One region of the Paenarthrobacter sp. TA1.8 genome, then DNA from elsewhere that is predicted to be linked to it. Evidence: predicted binding sites of a transcription regulator. Region 1 holds the regulator's gene; each other region holds the start of a gene.
The links. Region 1 encodes Rex, which represses fermentation and respiration genes when NADH is low (regulators of the CRP and FNR family bind a similar motif). Its sites were predicted from a motif close to CTTGTGAANNNNTTCACAAG; they were not measured.
Positions count from the first base shown of each region.

Region 2: a site for Rex is predicted at 1,753-1,772, ahead of ACNAOT_RS12795 (glyceraldehyde-3-phosphate dehydrogenase). Genes of this name have one in related genera too.
Region 3: a site for Rex is predicted at 3,283-3,302, ahead of ACNAOT_RS04030 (queuosine precursor transporter). Genes of this name have one in related genera too.

Region 1 is NZ_CP184287.1:3,982,437-3,987,659, forward strand. It holds gene ACNAOT_RS18540 (YceI family protein) at 1-515, shown strand, start outside; gene ACNAOT_RS18545 (hypothetical protein) at 682-1,383, shown strand; gene ACNAOT_RS18550 (hypothetical protein) at 1,444-1,647, opposite strand; gene ACNAOT_RS18555 (hypothetical protein) at 1,646-2,401, shown strand; gene ACNAOT_RS18560 (redox-sensing transcriptional repressor Rex) at 2,449-3,156, opposite strand; gene ACNAOT_RS18565 (glutaredoxin family protein) at 3,232-3,486, opposite strand; gene ACNAOT_RS18570 (HAD family hydrolase) at 3,687-4,547, shown strand; gene ACNAOT_RS18575 (endonuclease domain-containing protein) at 5,111-5,223, shown strand, end outside.
Region 2 is NZ_CP184287.1:2,766,336-2,771,558, reverse strand. It holds gene ACNAOT_RS12810 (zinc ribbon domain-containing protein) at 1-486, shown strand, start outside; gene ACNAOT_RS12805 (YaaA family protein) at 517-1,281, opposite strand; RNA gene rnpB (RNase P RNA component class A) at 1,339-1,730, shown strand; gene ACNAOT_RS12795 (glyceraldehyde-3-phosphate dehydrogenase) at 2,030-3,481, shown strand; gene ACNAOT_RS12790 (hypothetical protein) at 3,555-3,764, shown strand; gene ACNAOT_RS12785 (HNH endonuclease family protein) at 3,888-4,688, shown strand; gene ACNAOT_RS12780 (acyltransferase domain-containing protein) at 4,673-5,223, opposite strand, start outside.
Region 3 is NZ_CP184287.1:805,106-810,328, reverse strand. It holds gene ACNAOT_RS04045 (DUF6707 family protein) at 1-68, shown strand, start outside; gene ACNAOT_RS04040 (SRPBCC family protein) at 141-851, shown strand; gene tgt (tRNA guanosine(34) transglycosylase Tgt) at 980-2,251, shown strand; gene ACNAOT_RS04030 (queuosine precursor transporter) at 2,333-3,043, opposite strand; gene ACNAOT_RS04025 (TetR/AcrR family transcriptional regulator) at 3,357-4,019, shown strand; gene ACNAOT_RS04020 (TIGR01777 family oxidoreductase) at 4,019-4,930, shown strand; gene ACNAOT_RS04015 (hypothetical protein) at 5,009-5,223, shown strand, end outside.

The sequences.
Region 1 (5,223 bases):
CCCTCGACGCCTCCCACAGCGAGATCGGCTTCACCGTCCGCCACGCAGGCATCAGCAAGGTCCGCGGCCAGTTCAAGGATGCTGCTGCCACCCTGGAAGTTGGCGAAACGCTGACCGATTCCAAGGTCACCGCCACCATCCAGACCGCCAGCTTCGACTCCGGAGACGTCAACCGCGACGGCCACGTCAAGGGCGAAGACTTCTTCGATGTGGAGAAGTTCCCGGAAATCACCTTCGTGTCCCGCCACGTCAAGGCCAACGGCAACAGCTTTGACCTCGTGGGCGATCTCACAATCAAGGGCGTGACCAAGGAAGTTTCCATCGAGACCGAATTCAACGGTGTGGCCGTGGATCCGTTCGGCAACACCCGCGCCGGCGTTTCCGGCGAAACCACCATCAGCCGCAAGGACTTCGGCCTCACGTGGAACGCCGTCCTCGAAGCCGGCGGCGTCCTGGTCAGCGACAAGGTAGTCATCAACCTCGAGCTCGCCTTCATTGCACCGGCTGCGGCGTAGCCCGCACGCCTCAGCAAACGGCGCCCTGCACAGTTCACGCTGTGAGGGGCGCCGTTTCGCGTAAAGGGAAGTCACCCCGCAATTGTTCGGCAAACAGCCTGTATTTAGCTGCGCGTTAGCTCCGAATTTCCTATGCATCCTTCAACCTGCGGTCTAAAGTGATGCCATGAGTACCCCAGACGAAACACCACAGCCACAGCAGCCCGGCTCCCAGCCTCCGCAGCCCGGCAATGTTCCTCCTGCGGGTCACCAGCCTCCGCAGGGCTACCAACCGCCCCAGGGTTACCAACCCCCGCAGGGCTACCAGCCGCCGTCGCAACCGGGGCAATACTCACAGCCCGGACCAGGCCAGCCTGCCCCCGGACAGTCCGGTTTCCACTTCGAAATGCCCACTGACGGACCGCGTAGCTTCAACGACGTCATGCCTCAAGGCGGCTTCTCGGGAATGTTCAAAACCCAGGGCCTGCCGACGGAGCTGAAAGTTTCCTACTTCATTTGGGTGATCTCGGGACTCCTGGGCCTGCTGTTTGGCCTCATCGCTTTCTTTGCCGTGATCGCTGCCTTCGCGTTCGCTCCGGCATTCGCCGCCATCGCCATGATCCTCCTCCTGCTCACTTTGGCGGTCGCCGCCGCCCAAGTGATCCTGGCCATGAAGATGAAGGAAGGTAAAGAGTGGGCACGCCTCGCCTTGACCATCCTGGCCGGCGTTTCCTTGCTACTGGCCATTTTCGGAGCGGTAAATGGTGGCGGCTCCGGGATGGGCCTGGGCGGCAACTGGTTCGGTTTCCTGGTGAGCGCAGTCGCCGTTGTCTTGATGTGGCTGCCCAATGCGCAGCTCTGGTTCAAGACTGTGAAGGGCCACGCTTAGCACTGACTCAACTGCCGTCGTCGTGCGATATCGGCGGTAGAGCGAGACTGAAGGCCGCGGTCAGATCCTTTCGGATCCCGCGGCCTTCATCATGAAGGCGTAAGCCGAGATGATGATTTTTCCATTGAGCTTGAAATACCTGCGTGTGATCATCTGCAGTGTCGGACGCTGGAGGTACGGTGGTACCAGAACCACGCTGGGGGCAGGGTCATTTTGCTGATCCCGGCGGCCGCACCAGCAGTCGAACAAGCAAAGGAATGCCATGAGCAACCCTCCGTACCCGCCCTCAAATCCGGGCGACGACAACAAGCCCGAGCAGCACGGCGCCCAGCCTTCCGCGCCGCAGCCTCCGGCACCCCAGTACGGTCAGCCCGCCGCGCCGCAGTACGGGCAGCAGTCCCCCGCCGCACCCCAGTACGGGCAGCAGTCCCCCGCCGCACCCCAGTACGGGCAGCAGTCTTCCCCGTATGGTCAGGCTCCCGGAGCTCCGCAGTATGGCCAGGGAAACAACTGGCCGAGCCAGCAGCCCGGTCCCACCACCATCCCTCCAATGGTGAACTACGCGTTCTGGATGATCATTGCGGCCGGCATCCTGTCTGCCATCAGCTCACTGCTCCTGGCCACCACCGGAGCCGATTCCTTCATCAACGTGATGAACCAGCAGGCCGCACAGCAGGGCACTGAGTTCCCCGCGGAATCAATTGAGGGGATGCGCGGTGCTATCGCAGTGGGCGCCATTGTCGGTGCCATCTTCTCATTGGGACTTTACGCGCTGGTCGCCTTCCCCGTCCGGAAGGGCAAGAACTGGGCCCGGATCCTGGGCACCGTGTTCGCTGCCATCTCTGTTCTAGGCCTCACCGGACTGTTCCAGTTCGGCGCAACCTACGGCATCATGCAGCTCATCGTGATCCTGCTGGGCGTTGCAGCGATCGTCATGCTGTACCTGCCGGCGTCGGCTCCGTACTTCCGTAAGGCCCAGCCTTTCGGAAACCCGTACCAGAACCCCTACGGTCGCTAAACCCTCACGTTTCCAAGCATTAAACGCGGGCGCGGACCCGGAAAAGGCTAAACAGCCTGGCCCGGTGTCTGCGCCCGTTGTGCGTGGTAGGCCAAGATCTGGAGTTCGGTTGCCATATCCACCTTGCGGAGGTTGACGTGCGGGGGGACCTGCAGGAGCACCGGGGCGAAGCTCAGGATGCTCCGGATTCCGGCAGCAATGACGCGGTCGCAGACAGCCTGGGCCACGGTCGCAGGCAACGCCAGCACCACCATGTTGGTATGGGTCCGTTCCAGGACGCGCTCCAGCTCGGCCGAATCACTCACCCGCAACCAGCCCACTTCGTTGCCGATCACCATGGGGTCCGCGTCAAAGATGGCCACAACGTCGAAGCCCCGGGACTCGAAGCCGCCATACCGCGCAAGGGCTTTGCCGAGGTTACCGGCACCCACAATCGCGACCTTCCAGTCGTGGGTCAGGCCGAGTGCGGCGGCTATGTGCCGGCTCAAGTACTGGACTTCATAGCCAACGCCCCGGGTCCCGTACGAGCCGACGTAGGAGAGGTCTTTGCGGAGCGTGGATGAACTGACGCCTGATGCCTCCGCCAACGCTTCCGAGGAAACGCGTTCCACACCTTCGGCCAAGAGAGAGTTGAGCGCGCGCAAATAGAGAGTCATCCGGGCCACAGCCGCGGGCGGGATCTGCTTGGTGGCAGGTTCGTTTTCCCCGGTTGTTGCGTCCGGGGACGGTTCCAGCGCAGTCACGGTATTCTCCATTGCGTCGCTTTGTTGTTCCACTCTATGACCCTCGGCGGGACTCAACAAAAGCCATTACCTGCGGGTAACCCCACCTCAGCCTTCCAGGACTTTCTTCAGTGTGCGGGTGAGCCGTTCCTCATCGATCTTCCAAAAATCCCGCTGGATGCCGTCAACCAGCACCACAGGAATTTCCTCTGCGAAGCGCTCCTGGAGTTGGGGGTCGCCGTCGATCTTCTGCTCGGTCCACTGCACGCCAAGGCTTTTCGTGACGCGCTCGACGGCGGCGCGCGCTTCCGTGCAGAGGTGGCAGTCAGCTTTGGTCAGAAGTACGACGTCGGGAATAGCCATGTCTCAAAGGTAACCGCCCCAACGCTCGCTCACACCCCACCCCCTTCCCACCAACGCTCGCTCACACCCCACCCCCTTCCCGCCAACGCTCGCTCACACCCCAACCCCTTCCCGCCAACGCTCGCTCACACCCCAACCCCTTCGGCGACTCCGCCTGTGCGCCCTCAACGCAGTTCCCGGCGATTGACTAGACTCAAGGCATGCCCGAGGAGAAGAACGCCGCCGTGGTCGCAGATGCCTTGGTGCAAAACACCGCGCAGAGGGACGCGGCAAAACAGGATCACGTGCGGAAGCACGCTGGCGAAGCCGCCTTCTTCGACGTCGACAATACGTTGATGAAGGGTGCAAGCCTCTTCCACGTGGCGCGCAAAATGTACGAACGCAAAGCGTTCACACTTTCCCAGGCCGCCGGATTCGCTTGGAAGCAGTTCAAGTTCGTCATGCGCGGCGAAAACATGGAAGACGTCCACTCTGTACGCGACTCCGCGCTGACCCTTGCTGCCGGCATCACTGTTGATGACATCAAGGCCTTGGGCGAAGAGGTCTATGACGAAATGATCGAGTCACGGATCTGGCCGGGAACCAAGGCGCTGGCAGAACAGCACCTTCGGGTCGGCCGGAAGGTGTGGCTCGTGACGGCTACGCCCATTGAGGTGGCCACTGTCATTTCCACCCGGCTCGGCCTAACCGGCGCCTTGGGCACAGTGGGTGAGGTGGACGAAGGTGTGTACACGGGGAAGCTCGTGGGGGACATCCTCCACGGACCTGCCAAGGCGATCGCGGTCCAACTCGTTGCCGATCGCGAGGGATTGGATCTGGACCATTGCTGGGCCTACAGCGACTCCGCCAACGACATTCCTTTGCTCACCATGGTGGGTCACCCCGTGGTGATCAACCCCGATGCGAAGCTTCGGCGGCACGCTCGTGAGAATAATTGGCCCGTTTACGATTTCCGCTCCGGACGCCGCGCGGCCACGCTCGGCCTCAAAGCCGCGACCGTCGGCGGAGCTGTGTATGGGCTGTGGCGCGGGTTCTCAAAGTTCCGTGGTCCCCGCATTTAACGCTCTCTCACATCCCTCGCGCTCAAACCCGTCCCTCTCTCACATCCCTCGCGCATAAACCCAACGCTCTCTCACATCCCTCGCGCTTAAACCCGTCCCTCTCTCACATCCTGCGTGGACCTCGATCAGCCTGTGGATAACTTCCGACGGCTCAAGGGTTTCTGGGCAAGAATGCCGGTATGCAGAAAGCCGCGCCACTTCCTCCCCGACTGACCGCCGCACCCTTCACCCTCGACGAGGCCGAGGCTGCAGGCCTAAAACGGTCGCGCTTATGGAATCGCGCCAAAATCGACGGGGTCAGCCGTGGCGTTTATCGGCCTTCCGATTGGGATTTCGAGCTGTCGGCGGCTGCAAGATCGCTGTCAGCTGCAACTCCCGGGGCATGGATTTCCCATGTAACCGCTGCCCGGATTCATGGCACATTTCTCCCACCCTGGTTATCAGATTCCAACGAATTGCACCTCAGTAAGCCCAGGCATCTCCCCTCAGTGCGGCGTAAGGGAGTGATCGGACATACGGTAGTAGCCTCCGCGGATGAGATCGAGTACGTACAAGGCATCTGGATGAGCACTCGGTCGCGGACCTGGTTGGATCTCGCACGACGCCTGCCGCTTCCCGACCTCGTCTGCATGGGCGACCAGCTCATTCGCACTCCCAGGCCGGAGTTCGAAGAACG
Region 2 (5,223 bases), 1.2 Mb from region 1:
ACCCGGCTCAACAGCGGCACCGGCCTGTCCAAGGACCTGGTGGCGCTGCAGAGCGACATTGCCTCACTCAATAAGCGCCGTTCGGACCTGGAAGACGTGGAGCTCGAAATCCTGGAGCGCCTGGATACGTTGCGGGAGCGTCAGGCTGCCCAGCAAGCGATCGTGGACGACATCCAGGGCTCGTTCGGCAGCATCCGGGCTGAGCTGGACGAGGCTATTGCAGAGATTGCCGCTGAAGAAACCGTGGTCCGCGGGCAACGTGCCGCTTTCGCGGAATCACTGGACGCGGGAGTGCTTGCCATCTACGAAAAGACCATTACCAAGCGGGGAGTCGGTGCAGCCCGGCTGTTCCACGGTAAATCCGAAGGCTCCGGCATGATGCTCAGCCCCGGCGACCTTGCCGAAGTCAAAGCAGCCGCAGAGGACGACATTGTTTTTTGCCCGGACTCAGGTGTCATCCTGGTCCGTTCGGCGGAGTGGAACTGACGTAGCCCAACCTCAGCTGGGCAGGAGCAGTCAGTTGGACAGGATGATGTTAAGCGCGTGCGGCTTTCGGGCCGTTCCCTCAACAAGTTCTGTTCTCCAGATTTCCCGTGCGGCCTTCAGGAGCTGATCCGGGGTTGCCGGCGCCTTGCCACGCCGGGTCAGCAAGTGTCGCGCAAGTTCCCCGCGGGTGTGTTTGGCGAAGTGGCTGACAACCGTGCGCTTGCCGTTCGCCTCGTTGAAGACGTTGACATTGACTGTCTGCGTCGCCGGGGGAGCCCAGGCCGCGGCGTAGGTGCTGGAGCGGCAATCGACCAGGAGCTCACCTTCGGCACGTGAGGCGAGGGCGGCGTTAAGCTGCGGCTTCCAGTAGGAGGCGAGGCGTCCGACGTCGGGCAGTGCAGTTCCCATGGACAACCGGTAGGCGGGCACATGGTCGCCAAAGCCGATGGCTCCCCACAGTGCGGAAACCACCAGGATGGATTCGTTCGCCTTCCGGCGCTGCGTCGGGGTCATGCTGTTGTAGCCAAGGGCGTCATACAGAACCCCTGAATAGACCTGATGTGCGGGAGCGGCCGGTTCGGCGTGCAGCCGCGTATTACGTTCGACGTCGTCCCGCAGCGAGGCGCCGACCCCCAACAGCGCAAGGGCATCCTCGTGCGCGCTCACCGTGCCCAACGCTTCGAGTACTTTTGCCCGGTGCGGGTTCAGCTCAGGGAAGCTGAGCGATTCCCAGTTGATGGAGGGACCGTTGGCAGCGGGGGTCTTGCCTTCGGAAGGCGGCAGCAGAATCAGCACCCGTCGATATTACCGGGGTCTTTGGGTGGTCCCAACGCCGGTAGACTGGACGGCGGATGGGTCGACCAGGCGGTCGCGCGTCACGAAAGTGGCTCGAGGAACGTCCGGGCTCCGTAGAGCAGGGTGGTGGGTAACGCCCACTCGGGGTAACCCGCAGGCCAGTGCCACAGAGAAGAGACCGCTTGCGCGTCGTGATGTTTGCATCGCAGCGCAGCAGGTAAGGGTGAAACGGTGGTGTAAGAGACCACCAGCTCCCTGGGTGACCGGGGAGGCTAGGTAAACCCCACCCGGAGCAAGGCCAGACAGGACACGCTTGAGGGCTGCTCGCCCGAGTGTCCGGGTAGGCTGCTGGAGGGCGTCGGCAACGGCGTTCGTAGATGGATGGCCGCCACTCCCTTTCCGGTAACGGCAGGGGATGACAGAACCCGGCGTATCGGTCGACCCATCCATTTATTACTCCCGAATTTCCGCCGTGTGAGTGATTTCACGCCGCGGGGCGGCCTTCACCGCTTCCTTCCGCCCTAGAATGGTTACTGAACGTAGATGTTCTGCCGCCGGGACTGCGTTCGCAGCCGGCGGATTTTCTTTGCTCTCGTTCAAGGCGCTGTGGGTGGACCGAAGCCCGCCGGCGCATGAGCCGCAGGACTACTCCGGGCGGCCGCTGCCATCTGCATACGAAGACGTATGTGGTTGACCCAAGGAAGGTAGTTCTGTGAGCCAGACGTCAGATTCTTGTCTTGATAAGTGGATGGGCCGGGAGGCTCTCGCCGAGGCCATGATTCCGGTGATCGGCCGGTTGTACCGGGAAAACAACGTGGTCACGAGCATCCACGGCCGGAGCCTGATCAACAAGTCCACCATGAACATCCTGAAGGCCCACCGCTTTGCGCGCCGGATGAGCAACCACGAGCTGCTGCTCGAAGAGACCGCACCGCTGCTGAACGCCCTGTCCGAGCTGGAACTCGGCGCAGCCGCCATTGATATCGCACGTTTGACAGAGAAGTTCCGGGCCGAAGGCAACGGCGCCTCGCTGGATGAGTACCTGCGTGCCGAGCTCGCCGAAATCGTGGGAAAGCGTGGCGCAGACGACCGCACCAGCACCGACGTCGTTCTTTACGGCTTTGGCCGCATTGGCCGCCTCCTGGCCCGCATCCTCATTGAGAAGGCCGGTGGCGGGCACGGCCTGCGACTCCGCGCGATCGTAGTGCGCAAGGGCGCCGAGAACGATCTTGTGAAGCGCGCCAGCCTGCTGCGTCGTGACTCGGTACACGGTTCCTTCGAAGGCACCATCCGCGTGGACGAGGAAGCCAACACCATCACCGCCAACGGCGTGCAAATCCAAGTCATCTACTCGGACAACCCGGCCACTGTGGACTACACGGCCTTCGGTATCAAGGACGCCCTGGTGGTGGACAACACGGGCCGCTGGCGCGACGCCGAGGGTCTCTCCCAGCACCTGCAGAGCAAGGGTGCTTCCCGTGTGCTGCTCACTGCACCGGGCAAGGGTGAGCTGAAGAACATCGTCCACGGCATCAACCACCGGGACATCTCCGATGATGACAAGATCGTCACCGCGGCATCCTGCACTACCAACGCCATTACGCCGGTGCTGAAAGCCATCAACGACAAGTTCGGCATCATCCACGGCCACGTTGAGACTGTGCACTCCTTCACAAATGACCAGAACCTGATCGACAACTTCCACAAGGGCGATCGCCGCGGCCGTTCCGCGGCCCTGAACATGGTCATCACGGAGACTGGTGCCGCCAAGGCCGTAGCCAAGGCACTTCCGGAACTGCAGGGCAAGCTCACGGGCAATGCCATCCGCGTTCCTACTCCGGATGTTTCCATGGCCATCCTGAACCTCAACCTTGAAAAGGGAACCACCCGCGACGAAGTCAACGACTTCCTCCGTGAGATGTCCCTGCACTCCGATCTTCGCAAGCAGATCGACTACATCGACTCTCCCGATGTTGTCTCCACTGACTTCGTTGGCTCACGCCGCGCGGGCATTGTTGATGGCCTCGCAACGATTTCCAACGACAAGAACCTCGTTCTGTACGTCTGGTACGACAACGAGTTCGGCTACTCCTGCCAGGTAGTCCGTGTCATGGAAGAAATGGCCGGCGTGAACCCGCCGTCGTTCCCGGCACGCGACGTGGTTGCTCCCATCGCAGTGCTTGAAGGCGCTGGAGCCTAAGCACGCCGAAGTATTCACGGGTTTCCCGGCTGAGTCACTGGTATCAGCCGGGAAACCTGACCAAAATGGGTTCATGGAAAACGAATCAACGTTGGAACATGAGACCACTCTGGAGCACGCCCTGGACGTCGCAAAGGCCAACCACAAACAGGCCCAAAAACTTCTGGATCAAGCTATCGCAGCCAACGCTTCCGGCGATGTTCCGGATCAGCGCGTGGAGCAACTGCGAGGCCTCCTCGCGCTGGCAACAGAGGACCTGCAGCGCGTAATGCGTGAGCAATAACCCACTGAAGCATCCCATCTCCGAAGTGTGACATCTCCTGCACACTGTGGATAACGACTCTGACTGTCGGGGCCTTGTCCTACGCTCGTAGGACATTGCTGTTTCCCCACTGGATGGAGTCCCTTGAGTATCACTTGGTCTGCCTACAAACGCGCGCGGCGACGGTCACGTCAGGCGTGGGCCATTCTGGGACTGGCCGCCGCAACCGTGGTGGCAGGGCTTTCATGGTATTTCACCACAGGACAATTCACGGCCGCTGAACCATGGGCCGCCGGCCCTAGTGAAGCGCCCGTCTACAATCCCGGCTGGATGAAACCCCTTCGCGGTGGGGTGCCCGTTGCCCCGGAAAAGGCGAGCGACGCCTTGGAGCGACTCCCGGTAAAAGGGCGCGCGGCCAAATCGGACTACGATAGGGCCGCATTCGGGCAAGCCTGGGCGGACGCTGACCGCAATGGATGCGACACCAGAAACGACATTCTCCGGCGGGACCTCTCGGCGGTCGAATTCACGGAAGGCTCCTCGTGCAAGGTTGCCGGTGGTAGCTTTCACGAACCATACACGGGGTCGCAGGTGACTTTCCGGAGGGGCCAGGACACCAGTGCCGCAGTTCAAATCGATCACGTGGTGGCCCTCGCCGACGCCTGGCAAAAGGGCGCCCAGCAACTCACTGTGCAGCAGCGGCAAATATTCGCGAACGATCCGCTGAACCTGATCGCCGCCGACGGTCCCGCCAATGTTAAGAAGGGCGCAGGTGACGCGGCCACGTGGCTGCCGGCTAACAAGAATTTTCGCTGCCACTACGTCGCCCGGCAGGTCTCCGTGAAAGCGGCCTATAAGCTCTGGATTACGCAGGCTGAAAAGGACGCCATGAAGCGGGTTTTGTCCTCGTGCCCGGAACAGCAAACCATCTACAATGCCAGGTGACCGTGCCCCAGTTGCCAGATGCCGCCGTCGTCGATCCGCTCCAGGACCACACGCTGGAGAGAGGTTTCCCGCGGGAGCTTATCCAAGTCATGGAGTCCCCGCTGCCTGAAAGTGAAGTAGATGGCATCCGTAGGAGCATCAGTGCAGCGGTCGAGCGTGAAACGTCCGGCAAACGACGCGATGTTGCTGTCCGGCAGGCGCTCGACGAGATACGGGTCCAACATCCATGAATCACACGTGGCTTTGCGCGCAGGCTTGTCAGGAAAATACCGGGGGAAGAAGGATCCCGCCTCCGCAAAACTGGCATCCACCAGCGCAGGGGAGAGGCCTCCATCTTCGGGTATATGGACGCCAAGAACCCAGCCTGAGCCCCGACCATCGGCCGGAACCAAATGAAACTGCAGTCGGCCAAGCCGGAACAAATTGCCGGCCATGTGCAACGTCAGCCAACTCCAGGTATCCAGGCCAAAACGGCCATGGACCCGCCTGTTGATACGAAGCTGCAAGCCCATGTCTGCCAAGGATGCGGCCGAGA
Region 3 (5,223 bases), 1.7 Mb from region 1:
CGAAGACCATCGACGAGGACGAGCTGGCCCGGCGTATCGGCAATGAACTTGAGTCGGTGCGCGCCTAGCATTCCCTGTACCGCTTATTAGGGAGTATCAAGACCTGTTATGTGGGCGCCAACGGCGGTAGATTCGGGGCCATGACGAACAATCTGAGCGTTGTGATTAATGCCGACGCGCAGCAGGTTTGGACAATGCTGCGTGAACCGTCGTTGGTGGCTCAATGGCACGGCTGGGAAGCCGACGATCTTGCCGACGAAATCAAACAGATCTACTTCAACACCGATGTTGTGGAGGGGCCCGATCACACGAGCCTGACCGTCAACGGCGGTGATGTCTTTGAACTCCACCCCGTCTCCGGTGGTACGGAAGTGCGGGTCACCAGGGCCGCCCTCGATCACAACTCGGAATGGGCCGAGTGGGATGAGGACATCACTCAGGGTTGGCTCACGTTCCTGCATCAGCTGCGGTTCGCGCTGGAACGGCACCCCCACGGACACCGGCGGACCCATTTCATCTCCCTGCCGGGTAAAGGCGGGCCGGCGATTGAGAAGCTGGGGCTCGGGGATTTGCCGCCTGTTGGGGAGGAATACTCGCTCATGCTTGCCACGGGTGAGAAGATCTCCGGCAAGGTCTGGTTCAAGAGCCGGCACCAGGTGGGCCTCACCGTCCACAGCTACGCCGAGCACGGGGACGGGCTGCTGATCGTCGCTGAGCAACTGCCGATTCCGGAGAAAAGGCCCGACGGCGGTTCCATGGTGATTGCCTCCACCTACGATTTGGGGGCCCACACCTTGGCGGACATCCGGTCCTCGTGGGACAAGTGGAAGGCTGAGAGCTACGGTTCGTAGGGGTTTTTCGGCAGGTTACCCGCGGTAAAGCTGGCACACTTGGTAGCGTGCCAGCTTCCCTTCCTGCTTCTGCGTCTTTGTCCGATCCTTCTGCTGTTCCGGCTTCCACTCCGCCTGCGCTCCCCGGGTTGCCAGGGCTGACTGCCCGGCAATCCGAGTTCTCCTTCTCGGTGGGTAAGCGCCTCACGGAAACGTGCCCGCCGTCGGACGCTCAGGTAGACGCCAACGGCGGCGCTTTCCTAGGCCGAACCGGAACCATCACCACACCGCACGGGACCATCCAGACGCCCGCGTTCATCGCCGTCGGGACCAAGGCAACCGTGAAGGCGGTGCTGCCGGAGTCCATCGCCGAGCTCGGTGCGCAGGCTGTGCTTGCCAACGCCTACCATCTGTACCTACAGCCGGGGCCGGAGATTCTCGACGCCGCTGGCGGGCTTGGCGCGTTCATGAACTGGGCGGGGCCGACGTTCACCGACTCCGGCGGGTTCCAGGTGATGAGCCTGGGCTCGGGGTTCAAGAAGGTCATCGATATGAAGAATGTGGACAGCTCCGGTCCGGATGACGCAGTAGCGCCCGGCAAGGAGCGGCTGGCGCACATTGACGACGACGGTGTCTGGTTCAAATCGCACCTGAACGGAGACCGGCACCGCTTCTCCCCCGAGATCTCCATGCAGGTCCAGCACCAGATCGGCGCAGACATCATGTTCGCCTTCGACGAACTCACAACGCTGCAGAACTCGCGTGCGTACCAGGAGGAATCGCTGGAACGGACGCGGCTCTGGGCTTTGCGCTGCCTGGAAGAACATGCTGCGTTGACGTCTTCCCGTGCTGATAAGCCCTACCAAGCGCTTTTTGGCGTAATCCAGGGCGCCCAATACGAGGACCTCCGACGCAAGGCATGCCAGGATTTGGGTGCCATGCCCTTTGACGGGTACGGGATCGGCGGTGCTCTGGAGAAGGAAAACCTGGGCACGATTGTGCGCTGGTGCAACGAGGAACTGCCCGAAAACAAGCCGCGGCACCTGTTGGGCATCTCCGAACCGGACGACATCTTTACGGCCATCGAGAACGGCGCCGACACGTTCGACTGTGTCTCCCCCACACGTGTTGCCCGAAACTCGGCGTTCTACACCCCGTACGGCCGGTTCAACCTGTCCGGGGCCAAGTACAAAACCGATTTCGGGCCACTGCAGGACGGCTGCGACTGCTACACCTGCGTGAACTATTCACGGGCCTACATCCACCACCTGTTCAAGGCCAAGGAAATGCTCTCGGCAACCCTGATCTCCATCCATAACGAGCGCTTCGTGGTGAAAATGGTGGACGACGCGCGCCTGGCTATCGAATCCGGGGACTTCTTCGAGTTCAAGGCGGAGACCCTGGGTCGGTACTACTCGTAGGCGTCGAGATCGCCGGAAGCATGCGTGAGCGTGCGGAAACTTCCGGCGAACTCACACGTTTCCGGCGATCTCGGCCCGAGACTAGGCTGCGGCTACCCCGTAGCTGGGCTCGCGCTTCTTGATCCAACCAACCACCAGCACGGTGACGGGGACGAACAAGAACTCCACGGCCGTCTTGTAGACGAAGCCAACCAGGACGTAGTTCAGGAACGAGCCGAAGTCCGTGATGCCGATGACCGACGCCGCGATGCTGCAGAAGATCAGGGTGTCCACGAATTCGCCCACCACGGACGAGCCCATCAGGCGCGCCCACAGGGACTTCTCGCCCGTGCGCGCCTTCATCTTCACCAGGATCCACGAGTTGATGGTCTGCCCGGCCAGGAAAGCGAGCAGTGAACCGAGGACGATCAGCGGAACCGGGCCCAGAGCACCTTCGATGGCTGCTTGCTTTGCGGTGCCGTACTCGTCGCTGAAGCCGGGAAGCACGATGATGATCCAGTAGCAGAGCGATGCGAACACCGAGAGCGCGAACGAAGTGATGATGGCTTTGCGCGCCACCTTGAAACCGTAGACCTCGCTCATCACGTCGCCCAGGATGTAGGCGATCGGGAAGAGGAAGAACCCGCCGTCAGTGATAATCGGCCCGATCACCACGCCCTTGGAAGCGCCGATGTTGGACAGGATCAGCACCACAGCCATGATGGCCAGCATGATGCCGAAATACGGGGAACCGATGGAAGCGAAGCGCGGAGCGGGCTTGCTCAAAGTACTGGAGCCTGAGGGCGAGGGCATGGGTCATCCATTTCGTAGTGGTTCGCGCAGGCTCCCTGGTGAGGGAACCCCGCTGTATTAGCACTGTGGGTTGGTGGGGCATCCGGCCCGGCACCGATTCCATTCTCCCACTCCTTCATCCCCAACGCTCGCTCACCTCCCACGTGCTTGAATCAAACGCTCGCTCACCTCCCACGTGCTTGACCCCAACGCTCGCTCACCTCCCATGTGCTTGAATCAAACGCTCGCTCACAGACCCACTTTTGAACACGTTCAGAAACCATGGCATACTCATTCTTGAACACGTTCAAAAATGAGCTTGAGGAGCGGCACCATGGCAGCAAAGAGTGAGCAGACCCGCCAGCTGGTGGCCGACGTCGCGCTAAAGATGTTCCGTGAAATCGGCTTCGAAAAGACCACCATGCGCGCCATCGCCCAGGAGGCCGGAGTCTCGGTCGGCAACGCCTACTACTACTTCGCCTCAAAGGACGAACTCGTCCAGGAGCTCTACATCCAAGTGCAGGACGAACACGCCGTGGCGGCAGCGCAGGCACTCGAAGGCATCCAGGATCTCGCCGGGCGCCTCAAAGCAGTTCTGCACACAGGAGTGGACGTCATGTCTCCGTACCACCAGTTCGGTTCCGACTTCATTGCGACCGCGATCCGGCCGTCGTCGCCCGTCAACCCGTTCGGCGAGGCGTCCACCGCCGCCCGCGAGGCTTCCCTCGCGATCTTTCGGTCCGCCGTCGAAGGTTCCTCCCCCGCCGTCGCGAAAAAGTTGCGCGGCGATCTGCCCGAACTGCTGTGGCTGGCGTACATGGGCGTCGCGCTGTTCTGGGTTTACGACCGGTCCGAGGGCCAACGCCGCACGCGGAAATTAATCGACGGCGCAGCCCCGCTGGTGGCCCGAGGCTTGTCACTCGCGAAAATTCCCGGTGTCAGCAAGGTCTTCGACGACGTCCTGGGGCTCGTGCGAAGCGTCAAGGAAGACTCGTGATGCGGAGGACGGTGGCGATTGCCGGCGCCAGCGGCTTCATTGGAAGCTACTTCCGGCGTCGGTTTGTTGCTGAAGGATGGGTGGTGCGGACGGTCGGGCGGGACACTTCGGCTGACGCTCAATGGCACGACGACGGCGCCATCACCAAAGCGCTTGACGGCGCCGAATTGCTGGTGAACCTCGCCGGACGCTCCGTGAATTGCCGATACGACGAGCGGCACCGCCGCGAGATTCTGGACTCCCGGGTGTTGACGACACGGGCGTTGGGCTGTGCGGTTGCCGCTTGCGCCGAACGGCCGAGAACTTGGATCAACTCGAGCACCGGCACCATTTACCGACACGCGGATGACGAACCCCAGTCTGAGGCGTCTGGCGAGCTGGGCAGCGGATTCTCCGTGGACGTTGCCCGCGCCTGGGAGGACGAGTTGGCGGCAGCTTCAGTTCCGGACACACGAAAAGTGCCGCTGCGGATTGCAATTGTCCTGGGTGCGGGTGGTGTCATGAGCCCGCTCCGGAACCTTGCTCGGCTGGGACTGGGCGGGTACATGGGCCATGGCACGCAAAAGTTCAGTTGGATCCATGTGGAGGACTTGTTTAGGACAGTGTTGTTCGTGCACGAGCACACTGAGCTGACCGGACCGGTGAACGCGGCAACACCCTATCCTGTGGACAACCGCGAGCTGATGTCACTTGTCCGGCAAAGCATGGGTGTCCCGTTCGGCATCCCAACACCCGCGTGGCTGCTCGAAGCCGGCGCCATCCTGATCCGTACTCAAACAGAGCTTGTGCTGAAGAGCCGATGGGTGGAGCCCCGGAAACTGCTCGACGCCGGGTTCGCGTTTGAGCACCCAACCCTGGCCGGTGCCCTCAACGCGATCACCGCCGGTCAAACCGAACGCTCGCTCACATAAACCACCCCTTCAGCCGAACGCTCGCTCACATGATCACCCCTTCAGCCGAACGCTCGCTCACATCACTCGGAGGTAGTCATGAGCCAGAACCCTTGGTCAATCGATGAAGAGTACGCGCCGGCAACAAGGAGCCCATCCACCGGATGGCGCTACGGACCGAAGGATCGGGTGGTGCTGGGAGGCAAGGGACTGACTCTGGGCATCGCCGTGGCGCACCTGACGTTCTGTGTGTTGCTGTCCAGCCAGAGTCCCGAGTGGGCCGTTGTCTTTTTCATCTACAGCCTGCTCCCCGT